One region of the Enterococcus sp. AZ103 genome, then DNA from elsewhere that is predicted to be linked to it. Evidence: riboswitches for the same ligand, from Rfam matches in the RefSeq annotation. Region 1 holds a riboswitch; the other holds the start of a gene.
The links. A riboswitch is a leader RNA that binds a small molecule or an ion and turns the genes downstream of it on or off. The one in region 1 is predicted to bind magnesium.
Positions count from the first base shown of each region.

Region 2: it holds a riboswitch for magnesium, as region 1 does, so the genes downstream of both, mgtA (magnesium-translocating P-type ATPase) here and ID741_RS04525 (FtsW/RodA/SpoVE family cell cycle protein) in region 1, are expected to answer to the same signal.

Region 1 is NZ_JBIOSI010000001.1:896,281-904,614, reverse strand. It holds gene ID741_RS04530 (phosphatase PAP2/LCP family protein) at 1-713, opposite strand, end outside; M-box (ykoK) riboswitch at 810-976, opposite strand; M-box (ykoK) riboswitch at 1,585-1,752, shown strand; gene ID741_RS04525 (FtsW/RodA/SpoVE family cell cycle protein) at 1,862-3,004, shown strand; gene ID741_RS04520 (oleate hydratase) at 3,559-5,334, opposite strand; gene ID741_RS04515 (hypothetical protein) at 5,698-7,041, opposite strand; gene ID741_RS04510 (hypothetical protein) at 7,308-7,610, opposite strand; gene ID741_RS04505 (hypothetical protein) at 7,673-7,927, opposite strand.
Region 2 is NZ_JBIOSI010000001.1:2,314,178-2,322,511, forward strand. It holds gene mgtA (magnesium-translocating P-type ATPase) at 287-2,893, opposite strand; M-box (ykoK) riboswitch at 3,019-3,185, opposite strand; gene ID741_RS11615 (nitroreductase family protein) at 3,241-3,969, opposite strand; gene ID741_RS11620 (PLP-dependent aminotransferase family protein) at 3,962-5,401, opposite strand; gene guaC (GMP reductase) at 5,511-6,488, opposite strand; gene ID741_RS11630 (DUF3788 family protein) at 6,616-7,047, opposite strand; gene purD (phosphoribosylamine--glycine ligase) at 7,412-8,334, opposite strand, start outside.

The DNA.
Region 1 (8,334 bases):
CCTAAAAATAAAAGAGTCAAACTGAACACTAGGAGTAAACTTTTTCTTTTACGATGATGTCGTCTACTCCGTTGCGTGATGTCTTCTTCTGCGAAAGTTTGTAAATAACGTTGATTCACAACACTGAACGAAAAGTTTACCCAGCTATAGCTTAGAAGCATACCCGCAATTACGTCACTAGGATAGTGAACGCGGAGAAGGATTCTTCCTAAAACAATCAGAACAAGATAAGCAACTAAAAAAATTTTTATCCCTTTAGCTTTTTCAACTTTAAGATAAGTTAAAGTGATAAAAACCGTACAGACAAGGCACATCGCTAACAGAGAATGCCCACTAGGGAAACTCGCGGAACTTCGATCGACTAAAGCACCTAAATCTGGTCGAGTTCGACCAATAATATGTTTAAAGACGCTCCCTAAAAAGCCTACAATTAAAAGGTTACTAACGGCCCAAAAGGCAAGAACTTTTTCTTTTTTCTGAAAAAGATAAATCATAAGTAACAAGAAGAACAGGGACATTGGGCCAATCGTTGCTGTTTTCGCCATCAGATTGATAATCGTTAAAAGTGACGTATTTAATTGCCATTTGATGTGATAGATTGCCTCGTCTATTTGTTGAAACCAATTTGGACTGGCAGCCACTAATAGCGTGAGGCAAGTAAAACAAATGGTTGTTATGGTGTAACGTGGAATTTTTTTTTCTGATCTTTGCATGAGAATCCCTTTCTTTTTTCCTTGAAAGAGGAGACTAAGCCAGCATTGATCGTAAATAAGCAATTGCTACTTTCTAAAAAAGCAAACAGTACATCAATCGGTTCTCATCGTCTGAGCTTTAGCACTATCCAACGTAAAGATTTCTCTTAGCTATCTTTAGAAGAGCCTTAATTCGACAATTCCTGTTTTACACATTGGTGTCTTTCGACATTTCTGCGCAATAGCCTATATTTGGATAGGAGCCTCACCTAACAAGGTTATTTTATCTAACTGCCAAAAGTATAGAATTAAGGTTGTATTGCTTTCAATCATTTTGAGTAAGTTTATTTTTTTTTTAATTATTTCAATCGTATTATTGGAAAAGAATAATGAATATATTGAAAAAAAACAATTTTCCGTCCACCAAAAAAATATTTACAAATGGTTACTTACTTTGACGGGAATGCATTCACGTTCTTCAATATTCTGTAAAACAGTTCCGATTACTTAATTTTGCTAAGAATTTTACATCATCAATTGTTTGGTCACTTATATTCTGAATTGTCACTACTTTACTCTCATCTTTTAACAAGTTCATGGTTATTACCAGTTATATATCTAAAGTCTGTAGAATATTTTTTTGTTATTATTTGATCATTTATTTATGTTTTTATAATTTTTATTCCATATCCAGTTTTTTTAAAAAATAAAAATTTTATTGTAATAGCAATTAATAGAAAAGCATAACTTAATATAAAAATAAAAACCCTTTGCAACACTATTTGACGGAGAGCCGATTAAATAAAGAATTAATAAGAATTTATCAGCTTTTTTTTAAGATTTTTCCAATTCGTTGTATCGGCAAAAGAAATAAATTAATATGAACGCAATTAAATAAACTTGTTAGGTGAGGCTCCTATGTAAAAATAGGTTATTGCCCAGAAATATCGAAAGATACCAATGGGTCAAACAGGAATTGTCGAATTAAGGCTTTTTCAAATAACTAAGATATTTTTTCTTTACGTTGCATAGTGCTAAAACTCGAACGATGAGACAACCTTATAAAGGTCAAAATCTGTTCAAAAAAGGTTTTAGGCCTTTTTTATTTGGGTTACTTGTAGAATTGGTTATCAATTCCACCTAACTATCGTTTTAGGAGGAGAAATTGAATGATCAAGAATAGAAAAATTGACCTTGTTATTTTAGTTCCATATTTTATTTTATCTGTAATTGGGCTTTTAGAAATTTATAGTGCCAGTTCTTATAGACTGATGGTCACAGATGAATACTCGCTAAGCTTATTATATCGGCAATTTATATTTATTATAATAAGTTTGACAATAATAGGGGTAACCTTTTTTATAAAGCTTGAGTATTTGCTACACCCACTATTTATTAAGGGAGGTTTAATAGTTTCATTTCTCCTTTTAATTATGGTAAAAGTCGGTTTTTTTGCTGTAACTGTCAATGGCGCACAGAGATGGATTTCGATAGGGGGATTTCAGTTTCAACCATCTGAAATCATTGTTATATTTCTAATTTTATATTTAGCAAGTTATTTTAAAAATAAAAATATTACCAATGTAAAATTGACTAAACCATTTATTATTACAGGGTTAGCTACTGGCTTAGTATTATTGCAACCTAAAATTTCTGGAGCATTTATGATTATAGTGATAGTCGCAGTAATCATTTGGGCGGCAGCAATTCCTGTTGAAAAAGGAATAATAGGGATAGGCTTATTTTTAATGGGGATAATTTTAATAGCCACTATTGTATTAATTTTAGGCGAAAACAATTTGTTGCCAACATTTTTTTCTCATGCTTATAATCGCATTTCTATAGTTCACAATCCTTTCTTAGATGAGCATGGATACGGATATCAAATGGCTAATTCTTACTATGCTTTATATAATGGTGGTTTTTTAGGACTTGGCTTAGGCAATAGTCTTACTAAGCAGGGATATCTACCAGAAGCAGAGACAGATTTTATTTTTTCAATTATTAGTGAAGAATTGGGGTTGCTAGGCGCTATATTTGTCTTATTTTTAATTTTTGTAGTTTGCTTAAGGATTTTTCAGAAATCCATTCAATGCAAAGATCAGCAACTGAGCTTAGTACTTATTGGATTTGGGACGCTGATACTTATCCAATCTAGTATCAATGTCGCAAGCGTCTTAGGATTAATTCCTATGACAGGAGTACCATTACCCTTCGTAAGTTATGGAGGAACTAGTTATTTAATCCTATCTTTTGCCTTGGGTATTTGTTTAAATATTATATCTCGCAAAAATCTCTATCTTCTAAAATAATATAAACCATAATTATCACCCATAAGAGATCTCTAGAAATCTAGTCAGTAGTTTCAATTCTAAAAGCTTACTTTTTTGAATGTCTCCTATGGCAGTAATCTGAACAAAAAAGAGAAATTACTTATTATTTAATATACACCTATGAGTTACATTGTAGAGAATAGAATAAATCCGTATTGGCAATGCTTTATTTGGAATAAAAAGTGTTAATTTTGGGAATGGGAAGGGTAACCACTGTAATTAGAAAAAGTATACTAATGTTTGTTTTGAAAAAAATAGTTCTCGTTTCAAACGAGAACTAAAAGTAATAATAATCTATCATGTGATTGTATTTTTTAACTGTGGAAGATTAAAATATTACAGTTTGAATGGTTAAATACATGGGAGGCTGCCCAATCCATCAATAATTTTTTTAAAAAAATTCCCTGTTACTTTTAAAAAAACCGAAAAGAAAAATCCTTCTCGGTTGTTCATTTTGATCTACTTTTTAGATAGTAATCTTTTTTATAGAAGGACACATCGATGCTTGTTTATACACTAAAGATTACTTAGTATTATAACAAACCACTGTCTTCTAATAATTCTTCAATGAATGTACCTTTAATTTTTTTTAGTTCATGCTTTTCCACTAGACTTGTAAACCAAGGAACTTTTAGATCAATTAATTTCTTTTGATCATTTAAATAATAAGTAGCCTTCATCAATGTTCTAATATCATAGCAAGAAGCGAAAACTTCAGGAATACCTCGATCCACCTCTAATAAACCGTACACTGCTTCCATAGCTGTCCGAACTGAATATTCAGTAGTAAAAACAGTATCTCGTTTTGTTTCTGCAAAATTTCCGATAAAGGCTAAATTCTTAGATCCTTCAGGAATAACTAGTGGTCGGTCACCATTTGCACGCGGCATAAAATAAGAAGTAATATAAGGCATGTAGCAAGGCATCGTGTTGCATGAATGGATCGCTAAATCGTTGATCATTTCATTAGGAACTCCCATGTGATATAACCATTCAGCTGCAATCTCATTACCTGTGCATTCAGTGATTGTTTTTTTTGTATAGTTTCCATCAGTATCAGATATCAGTGCATAAAACCAGACGACTAGTTGATCTTTTGGTTGTTCTTTAAAATGTGGTTGACGATTTAACGTATAACTTAATTTCCAATTTGAATCTTCTACGTGAACAATTCCGCCAGTAACGACTTTTCCATTATAAGGATCTCGTTTGCTTATTTTTTCAATAAAAGGTGCAATTTTTTTATCCAATGTAGTAATGGTAGCTGAAACTACCCACGCAGCATCTGGAATATTTTCGCAGAATTTTTCTGGTCTACCAAAAGTTATGTCTTGCGCTGCTAGTTTTTTCCAAAGGTTCCAACTACCACCTAGCTTATGTGAAATAGGTGCAGGAGTATCATTATCGCCATATGTTGAACTTTCAGTAATAGAACCGTTAGTAATAAAAACTAAATCATTTTCAGTTAAATCGATTGTTTCAGGAAATCCATCTACTTTTAGTAGAATTTGTTGCGCCTGCTTTGTACCGCTTTTATCTGATTTAATTAAAATATTTTCCACTTGCGTATTATATTGGAAGTGAACACCAGCTTTTTTTAGAAAGCTTAACAGAGGTAATACTAATGATTCGTATTGGTTATATTTAGTAAATTTTAATGATGAAAAATCAGCTAAAGCGTCTATATGGTGGATAAACCGCATTAAATAACGGCGCATTTCCATTGCTGAATGCCAAGTTTCAAAGGCAAACATTGTGCACCAATAAGCCCAAAAATTTGAAGTAAGAAAATCATCAGAAAAGACCTCACTAATTTTTTTATTCTGTAGCTGACTTTCTTCCATTAAGCAAAGTGCAATTATTTCTTTTATGGCTTTTTCACTTAATAAAAATTGACCATCGGTAGCTACTTGTTCTCCCCGGTTATGAATCAAACGACAATGCGAAGAGTTGGGATCTTCTTTATTCAACCAATAAAATTCATCTAAAACAGAAGCATCTGCCTGTTCTAATGAAGGAATGGAACGGTAGAGATCCCAAAGACATTCGAAGTGACTTTCCATTTCTCGACCACCTCGTATAACGAAACCATTTTCTTGCTTGTAAATACCATCTAATGAGCCTCCGGCAAGACTCAATTCTTCGAAAATATGAATTCTATTTCCAGCCACACGACCATCACGAATCAAGAATGCTGCTGCTGCAAGTGAAGCCAGTCCAGAACCAACTAAGTAGGCAGATACCTTATCAGCTTTTTTAGGTTTTTTTGGACGTGCAAAAGCTTCATAGTTTCCATTTGAGTAATACATTTGTCATCATTCCTTTAAAAGAATTATTTTTTTAGACTTGGATACAAGAGTACTTTACATTTTTTTTCGATTTTTTTAAATAGACAAACATTGAGATTTGTCCAAAATATAAAGTACTTCTATATATTATTCTAGTAACTAAATCCAATTTTTTTGTGTCTAAAATTGGAATGTTTTTCGACGTATAGTTACTATTGAAAAAACAGTATCCACGAGAGATTAAGCTACTCGTGAATACTGCTATATTAATATTTTTGATTTTTCAACTAATTTGATTAAAAATTTAAAGGAATTCAAATTAAGCTAATATTTTAATTTGAACAATGAAATAGACTTTCTATTTGACTTAATTTTTGACGTAAACTAAAGGATATCTTTTGTAGAATACTGTATCTTTAAAATGATCAAATAATACATAGCAACTAGCAATAATATCAGTGCAGTGGCAATATGATTCCACGATTGCATAATCACCATACTATTATGAGTTGATACTGCTCTGCTGCTATATATAAAAAATTCTTTTACAGTCTTTTTGTCACTGGTCAAAATTACAGACGCTAATATCATTAAAATAAACTGATGTGATATACTACCAATATTTTGAATTGTATATTTTACCCATATTCTTTTATCCATAGGTAGAGACTCTGTTTCACTATACTGGATTGTCAACCAAGAATTTAAAATACTCTTAAATAAGCTAATTAAAAAAATTCCCAATGAAAAAAAGGGAGTTGCTAAAATAGTTACCAATCCCACTATCACACCTAACAATGAATAATTTTTCATATTTTTAAAGATGAATTTTTTTGTTGAAGTACTTAAAAACATGCCTAAAACATAAGGGAGATACACTTTAAAAGCTACTGCCTCTCTTCCATAATATCCACTAGCGTATAAGGAACAAAATAAAAATAAATAATTTCCCAATGATCCATTAATTATGGTTAAAAAAGATAAAGAACGCGGTAGTCTTTTTTCCTCGTGAGATTTAAAAATAAATAACCTTATAACACCTAAAATAATTAAAAAAATATATCCATAAATAAAATAATCAAATTCCTCTGAGTTTAGCATTAGTCTGCTAGATCGTAACAAAAATAATAGAAATAAGAAACTAAAAAATAAAACTAAATAGCTATATTTGGATTCTTCTAAATCGTGGGATGCTATTTTATATCCTGAATACTGATAAACCATATATAATGAGATGATATACAGTAAACCATAGAATGAGAAACACAAACTATAACGAAAGTTTATGGGTGAGAACATAGTAATGCCTAATATCGCAATCATAATCAGTGATATAATATTGCTACTTTTTTGTTTTTCATTCTGTTTTTTTAAATAAATATTTAAACTTGTATTTGAAGGTGGTAGCCACGCTCCACTTAGCCCTAAAAAAAATCCACCTAAAATGTACATGGGAAAATAAGTGCTACCCAATACACTAAAAATACATCCCAGTAGCCCGCTTATCAAAGAGATTTTCAAAAGGCTATAACTATTCAACGTAGTTTTTATTCCACGAATAAAAAAAATACCTGTCATCCTAAAAATATAAAAAAGAATGAAGGGAAGTATAGTACTCCAGTTAGATCCATTGCTTAACTGAATAAAAAGCATAAATGGAATAATGATTATGGTCGTACTAATAATAGACAGTGCACATTGTCCAATAAGATTCAAATTTCTTCTCATTTTTTCTCCTTTTTTGTAATATATGTTCTAATTTGATTTTTTAAATTTCAGAATATAAAATTGAAACTGATAATTTGACTATTTTTCCCAGGTGATATTGAACGGTTAGTTTCTAACTTATTACATTTATAATCACAGGCTGTGCTTTGAAACATAGCTAAAGTAACTAGTTATAAATTGCTATTGATAATTGGAATTAAATTCAATAGAAAAATAAAAAATCGAAGTAGAATGCTCTACTCCGAAAAAGATTTGAATTTTTATGATTACAATACATTTCCCGTAGTATCTTTAATTTTCTTTCCTATTTGTTTTACTTTTTCTCTACTATTTTTTACATCTTTAGCAATTTGGTTAAGAGAATTTAATTCACTATCAGATAAATCATCAACAATATTTAATAATTTTTCATTATTGTTAAATTTATCTCTGACAACTTTTTTTGTTTTGTAACGAGTTACTTCACTCTCAATTTTCCCTAATATTTTTTCAGAAAAATTAACTGTAGCATATGCCCCTGTTATTGCCAGTAAACCAATTCCTATACTAATTTTAGTTCGGTTTTTCATAAACATCCGTCCTTTTATAAAAAGCTATGATTAATGTATAAGTAAACATTTATAGCTCAATGTCACTTCAAATTTTCAAAAAAAGTATCGATTTTATTCATTTCATCTTCATCATATTTATCATATTTACCAGCATCATATAAAATATGTTTAATTTCATGAATTGCTTTCTTTTCTGCATACCATTTCTTAAATTCATGTTCCTTGCTAGTATCTTCATTAAGTGAATTAAGTTTATCCAACTCACTATCTAATTTAACTACTGTGTCAGTCACATTATTGGCTACATTTTCTTCTTTTTTTTCATAATCCGTCATAATAAACACCGCTTTCTTTATTTGTAGGTCTATAATACTCCGAAATAATTTTTACGTCTAATCATAATTGGATTTACTTAGTAACCATGCTAAATAAGTAATTTTTTAATTGAAAATAAAAAATCGGATATCCTTTGTTTCTCCCATTTTTTTGATTCTTAGGAAGTAGAGAAGAACAGTCAATAATAGATTTTCTTTACTAGTATTTTATTGTTAATCTAATTTCATCTTGATCCATTAATGCCAACATGTGTTCCTTAATCTGTTGCTTGCATATTGTCTCATCCAACATTTATGTCATAATCAGAAAGTATTTTCTGCTTTCTCACTTTGACAACTTCATCTTTTGTTTTACCATGTAAACCTTAATTTTTTTCCAAAGGTTTATTTTTTGAGATCCTACTACA
Region 2 (8,334 bases), 1.4 Mb from region 1:
TCATTTTTAACATGAGAAGACAAACAATATGCAACGCTATCATAAAAGTTTTAGCTAGAAATTTCTTATTTTTTTGTGAAAAATTGACCAAACTAAAGTGGTTTAACAAAGAAAACTAACAAGAGACTGAAACCTCTTTCTTTCGCTATGATTGCCAGTCATAAATCAACTCGTGATCTAACAATTTAAAAATTACAATTTTTAATTGTGAAAAAATTTACTTGTGAAAATATATTTTATATAAAAAAAGAAACAGAGCAACTATAAAAGTCACTCTGTTATAATTTCAAACCCATTCACCAGCAATTTTGATATATATTTTTTTCCCAATCTGCACTGCAATTAAATAGCCAACAACAATTAAGAAATACCATACCCAATAGGCATTAGGTAATGCTACAAAATCAAATTGCGCTCTTATTGGCGTAATCACAATAATAATACCAACCACTACTGCAGCCAGTAGACTAGCCAAAACTTGTGGTGCCGGACGACTTTGAATAAATGGAATTTTTCTAGTTCTTACCATTAAAACTACTAAGGCTTGCGTCGTTAAACCTACAACAAACCAACCTGTTTGAAATAGATTTTGATTTCCTATTGTATTTGCGCCAAAAACATACCACATTAAGACAAAAGTTAAGATGTCAAAAATCGAACTGATTGGACCAATACAAACCGTAAATTTCAACAAACCTTTTGTTTCCCATTTTGTTGGTTTAACTAATTCCTCTTCATCCACGTTATCCCAAGGAATTGTTAGCTGAGCAATGTCATAAATTAAATTTTGTAATAAAAGTTGCATGGATAACATTGGTAAAAATGGTAAAAAAGCACTGGCAACTAAAATTGAAAAGACATTCCCAAAATTTGAACTAATCGTAATTTTAATATATTTCATCATATTACTAAATACTCGCCGGCCTTCTAACACACCGCTTTCTAAAACGGTTAAGCTTTTTTCCAACAAAATAATCGAGCTGGCATCTTTAGTAATATCAGCAGCTGTATCAACCGATATCCCCACATCGGCTTTTCTTAAAGCTGGTGCATCATTAATTCCGTCTCCCATAAAGCCAACCGTGTGGCCTTTTGTTTGTAAATTTTCAATAATCCGGGCTTTTTGCATTGGATTTAATTTTGCAAATAAATTAGTTGTATCACCAGCAATCTGTAATTCTTGATCACTCATTCGGTCAACCTCAGTACCTAAAACATATTTACTGGCATCAATACCTACGTCATTACAAACTTTTTGGGCTACTATTTCATTGTCACCTGTTAAAACTTTGACGTTTACTCCATGTTGATGCAAAGAATCAATTGCAGTCTTGGCAGATTCTTTTGCTGGGTCTAAAAATCCCATAAAACCGATTAAAGTCATATTTTTTTCATCACTGCTACTATAAATTGCATCGCTATGGACATCTTTTTTGATTGCCACCGTGATTACTCGCATACCTTGACGATTCATTTTTTGGTTTACTTCTTGCAATTTTTCTTTTAATTCATCAGTTAAGGGTAAGATTTCTCCATTAATCTCTACCTTATCGCAGACAGTCGCCATCTCTTCAACCGCACCTTTTGTGATCATTAATTGATGATCATCTGCTTTAATCACAACTGTCAAACGACGACGTGAAAAATCAAAGGGTATTTCATCGATTTTTTGGACTGTTTGATAAGGTAATTGCTGTTTTTGTTCTTCATAGTAATTAATCACTGCAATATCCATTAAGTTTTTCCAACCAGTTTGATAAGTTGAGTTTAAAAAAGTTAGATCTAAAACTTGGCGATTTTCTTCCCCTAAAGGATTCAAGTGTTCAACTAATACCACACGATCTTCTGTAATCGTACCGGTTTTATCAGTACACAAAATATCCATGCCACCTAAATTTTGAATCGCAGCTAGTTCTTTCACAATCACTTTTTGTTTAGACAATGTCAAAGCACCTTTGGCCAGATTTGAACTAACAATCATTGGAAGCATTTCTGGCGTTAAACCAACTGCTACGGCAATTGCAAAGAAGAAGGCACTGCTCCAGTCTCCTTTAGTAACACCATTAATTAGTAAAACTAAAGGGAATAAAACCATAATCATGCGTAATAGCAATTTACTAACTTTCGTCAAACCAATGTCAAAACTTGTCTTCCCACGTTTGGCTGTTGCATTTTTAGCAATGTCTCCAAAAAATGTTTGTTGCCCGGTTTTTAAAATAATAGCTTTGCCTTGACCACTCAAGACATCTGTTCCCATAAAAACTAAATTTGATAAATCTAGGGCAGTTTCCTCACTTATTTTGTTGTGGTCACTATTAACAAATTTTTCAATCGGCATTGATTCACCGGTTAACGAAGATTGATTAACGAACAAATCTTTGGTCCAAATCAAAACTGCATCAGCAGGAATCATATCACCAGTTGCTAAAGTTAGGATATCTCCAGGAACAATTTCATCCATTGGTATTTCCGCTGTTTCGCCATTTCTTGTAATGGCAGAGGTATTTTCAATCAATTCTTTTAATTCAATACTGGCTTTTTGGGAACGGTATTCTTGAATAAAAGTGATTAAAACACTCGCTAAAATCATAATAACCATTACAATTGCCGCTTGAAAATCTTTAGTGGCAATTGAAACAATCACTAATAATGCTAAAACATAAACAAAAGGATCGTTAAAGGCTTGTAAAAACAATAACCAAGCAGGCGTCGGTTTTTGTGCAGATACTTCGTTGGGCCCATATTCTTCCAAACGCGTTTTTGCATCTTGATTTGACAAACCTTTTTCAGAAGTCCTTAAGTTTAAAAATAAATCCCGATCAGTTAATTGTGCTAATTTTTTTAGTTCTTGGTCCTTGCTGATATTTTTGGCAAGGAGATTTTTCTTGCTCATCATAATAATTCCTCCAATTTCTTATTCTCTTACTCGGATGTTCGTCAAGATCCATCTTCCTCACCACCTTTCATTGTCAGACACAAAAAAACGCACACTCAACAACGAGCATGCGGAAATAACCTCAATCATGTCATCGTTGAGCTTTAGCACTATAGGGCGTAGACAAAATTTGTCAGCTACGTTAAACGTCACCTTCACGATGGCATCTGTTAGACCAACTCGGAGTCTCTCGATTCCTTTGCGGCAGTAGCTTATGTCCATATAGGAGCCTCACCTAACAATATTTATATTATTTAATAAAATAACTATAAATTGAAAATCTGTTTCTGTCAAATCATCTAAAGTTATTTTTGCAATTTTTTATCTTTAAGAAATTGATCAACTGCAGTATTTGGTTTTTGTGAAAAATAATCAGCAAATTTTTGACTCCAGATTTTTGTTTCTCTGGCTTCAGCAAATTTTTCCATCGTTTCATCATATTTTTCAATCACTTGATAGTCATAATCTTTAAAAGTGTCATAAAATACAATAGCTTCTTCGGGTAAACGTGGTTTTACTTTCATTTCAACAGTTGGTTTGCCAATGCTCATTCCCGCTACTGGCAACATATAATCAGGTAGATTTAATAATTGGCTAATTGCAGCAATATCTTTGCGAATACTTCCAACAATTACGCTTCCTAGTCCAAGGGATTCAGCGGCTAATGTTGCGCTATTCATGGCTAAGGCTGTATCAGTCACCGCAGTCAATAATGGATCAATTCCTTCAATTATCGGGAAATCAACCTCATATTTATCAGCGACTTTTTTTGAACGATTTAAATCAGCAACAAAAATTAAAAAAACAGAGCTTTTTAGCATGTGGGGATTACCTGGATTCATTGCAACTAATTTTTCTCGAATTGAGGAATCTTTTACCACAAAAATACTGTAGAATTGTCCATTCATCCAAGTTGGCGCTTGTCTTGCAGCTGATAAAATCACCTGTAATTCTTCTTCCGATAGTTGATAATTCTCATCGAAATCACGGTACGTACGACGGGTTTGTAATAGATCTAGCATTTGATTATTCATATTGACCTCCTTCATTTTTTTTCAATTGATCGGTGATTTGTTGAAATTTATTAAAAAACACTGCCAAATTTTCTTGATTTAGACGAGTGTAATTAATCCTAAGGGACATCGTATCATTACTAAATAAAAACGCCGGAGCTACTAATAATTGTTCATCCAAAAAAAGTTCCCAATCTTTTCTCGTTAATTTTTTATTTTTCCAAGTTAAATAAGCATATAGCCCACCTTCAATTGGTTCAAACTGCCAATCATTTGATAAAAGCTTTAATTCTTTTTCAAAATCATGAGCGCTTTGTTTTAAAGTGTCTACTAAATTCTGCTGCTTTTGATTAAAATAAGGATCCTTTAATGCAGTGCTGGCAACAACCTGAGGGAAAACGCTTAAAGAAAAATCAACCATTTGACGTGCTTCGGCTAAACGCACAATCAAATCACGATTTGCAACAATCCAACCAATTTTCAAAGATGAACCAAATATTTTTGACAAGGAACCTAAGTGAATGACTTCATCTGGTGCAAGTTCTTTCAAGGACAGCGGTAAATCTACGAAGGCCAATTCGCTAAACACATCGTCTTCTACAATGGGAATTTGATATTTTCGACTTAAATCAATTAATTCTTTTCTTCTTTGTAAGGACATAGTCCTGCCAGTTGGATTTTGAAAGGTCGGATTGACTAATATCATTTTGATTTTTTTGGTTAAAATCAATTGTTCTAACTGATCCACTCGCATTCCTTGGCTATCTAATTCAACACCGTACAATCGAATGCCCGCAGTAGCAAAAATTGGCAAAGAGTACAAAAATGATGGATCTTCAATCGCGACACTATCGCCATTTTGCAACATCACTTGAAGCAATAAAAACATGGCTTGTTTGGCTCCTGATGTAATTAGCACTTCATCAGAAGAAACATCGATTTTTTGTTCTTTTTTTATCCGCTGAACAATTAATTCCTGTAATGGTAAATAACCCAATGGGCTTTGCTTTTGTTCTTCCAGTAGCAATGTCTCCCATTTGAAAGAAGGTAAACGAAAACTGGGAATTAAATTCAGTGGTAATTCTCCAGTATATAGATCCAAACTTTGGACTGATTTCAATTGCTGTTGCAGTTTAACTAAATATGCTTCTTGTTGAAAATGATTGTCGGCTAATCGCCTACGCCAATCAATCCGAGGATTAGCTGTTCTGCCCCAGTTTCCCTCGTTAACAAGCGTTCCGCTACCACGTTTTCGTACAATCCAGCCCAAAGCAACTAATTCATCCAACGCATGAACTACTGTTGAACGATTCACTTGATAAGTCTCAGCCAATTTTCGCTCCGGTGGCAAACGATCTCCCGGCAGTAATTGGCCATTTTGAATATATTCGATTAACTGTTCCATAATTTGTTGATAGACTGGAATATTTTTTTGGTTATTTAACTGCCACATCAGTCGACTCACTTCCCTTAGTATTAAAATTACTGGAGGAAAGGGCCACTGTCAATCAAAAAAAGTGATGGAGGATGATCAATTTGATCTTCCTCCATCACTTTTAAATTTAAATTGTATCACCATTGAAAATTGAATTTTTAACTATTACGTAGTCAACTTTTTGGATAGATTCCAAATCGCGACCACCTGCATAAGAAATTGAAGACTGTAAATCCTGTTGCATTTCCACTAAAGTATCTTTCAAATGACCTTTAAACGGAATCCAGATTTTTTTACCTTCCACATTTTTCTTTTCACCTTTTTGAAATTCAGAAGCACTACCAAAATATTCTTTTAAAACGACACCATTTTCAACTTTGGTTTCACCTGGAGACTCTTCATGGCCAGCAAAAAGTGAGCCAATCATTACCATTGTCGCTCCAAAACGAACAGATTTAGCAATATCACCATGGGTACGAATTCCACCATCGGCAATAATAGGTTTTCGGGCAGCTTTTGCACACCAACTTAATGCTGCTAATTGCCAACCGCCAGTTCCAAAACCAGTTTTAATTTTAGTAATACATACTTTACCAGGTCCAATGCCGACTTTTGTCGCGTCTGCACCAGCATTTTCTAGTTCACGAACCGCTTCAGGCGTTCCAACATTACCAGCAATCAAAAATGCATCTGGCAATAATTTTTTAATATGCTTAATCATATTAATCACTGGATCAGAATGACCATGGGCAATATCAATTGTGATATAATCTGGTACTAAATTTTGATCGGCCAACGATTGCACGAAATCATATTCATTCGCTTTTACACCAACACTGATTGATGTAAACAAACCTCTTTTTTGCATCTTTTTAATAAACGGAATCCGCTCTTCTTCGTAAAAACGATGCATTATGTAAAAGTAACCATTTTCTGCTAAAAATTCTGCGATTGATTCATCGACAATTGTCTGCATATTAGCGGGAACCACTGGCATTTTAAAGCTGAATTTACCTAATTTAACACTTGTGTCACATTCTGAACGAGAGTTCACGATACACTTGTTGGGAATTAGTTGGATATCTTCATAATCAAATACTTTCATAAAATCCTCCATTTGTTTAAACAATAAAAAACATAGGACATTTCGCCCTATGTAATTTACAATAAAATTGAGAAAAAAGCAAGAATAATTTTTATTATTCTTGCTAAAACACGAACATTAAACTATTTTAATGTTTTTCTCTTAAGTTTTTAGCTTGAAGACTGACTAGAAAAACGACATCTTCCATTTCAGCTTCATTCGTTACATCCATCTCGATCATCTTTGTTGATGGAGATATTTGTGCAAACTTTTCTTTAAACTCATCAGACATTACTTGAATCATTGGTGTTAAATAGCGAATCCCAAAATCAGGTAGTGGGGTTTTTACGGAAAAATAGTCGTCATGAATGATGATTGAGCACAATAAACCTTGATATTGTACGACTTCAATGTGCCAGCCAAGCTTTTTTTGAAATATTATTTTAATTTGTGGCTCATAGTGACGAGTGAGTTGTGCCAGCAAAATTTTTAAATACTGAGAGTTTGGTAAAAAATCCATGATTGCTTCCATATTGGGTTTTTCAGCTTCCAATTGAGACGATAGCCATTTATCATCCATCAAACTTCCTCTTTTCTTATCAATTGATATATACGTACAAGAATGAACAACATAAAATTTAAAATATTGGGATAACAATATTCATAAATACTTATTTTTTCAATTCTAATCTCATTATTTTTTCATAATTTTATTTTAACATGATATACCGCGCATGTCATTGTTTTCCTCTTTATTATCTTCACTTATCTGTTTCTACTTATTATTATTAATGCTTTTATTCTTCACAACGGTCTTGATTTTACTAAAAAAAGAGCCTTATTGCAAGCTGCAATAAAGCTCTTTTTTATTTTATTCAATTATTTTTTTCTAGCAAATTTTTTATCTTACTAAAAACTAAGAAAATTAAAAACAAATAAATTGATTATTTATTACGACCTTTATCACCAATATCTTTTCTGAAAAAATAACCATCTGTATTTGTTTTTTCTAATGCTTTGTAAACTTTTTGCTGTGCATCAGAAATATTTTCACCATTTGCTTCCACAACTAAAACCCGGCCTCCATTTGCCTTTAGACCATCTGAGTCAGAAACTCCGGCATAAAAAATGTTGACATTTTCATCACCAAAGGTTGGAATCGGCATACCTTTTTGATAATCTCCAGGATAGCCATCAGCAGCTAAAACAACACCAACACTAGCAAAATCATACCAGTTTATTTTTGGTTCTTTTTCATGCAACAAATCGTCAATAACTTCGGCCAAATCACTAGCTAAACGCGGCAAAACAACCTGAGTCTCTGGATCACCGAAACGGGCATTAAATTCAATCACCTTTGGTCCATCTGAAGTTGCAATTAAGCCGGCATATAATATGCCAGAAAAAGGTGTACCATTTTGAACCATACCATTTACAGCAGGTTTGACAACATTTTCGACTGCTTCATTAATAATTGATTCGGAAATTTGTGGTACGGGAGAATAGGCACCCATTCCACCAGTATTAGGCCCTTTGTTTCCTTCAAAAGCTGGCTTATGGTCTTGAGCAATAACCATTGGATAAACATCATTATTTCTAACAAAAGATAATAGCGAGAACTCTTCACCAGCTAGAAACTCCTCAATCACCACTTTAGCACCACTTTCACCAAAACGGTTTTGATTAAGCATTTCATCTAGTGCTGATAAAGCTTCTTGTTCATCCTGTGCCACTACTACCCCTTTGCCTGCAGCTAAACCGTCTGCTTTGATTACAATTGGCGTGCCTATTTTTTTTATATAGGCCTGCGCTTGATCAAAATCAGTAAATACTTCGTAGGCTGCAGTTGGAATTTGATTTTCTAGCA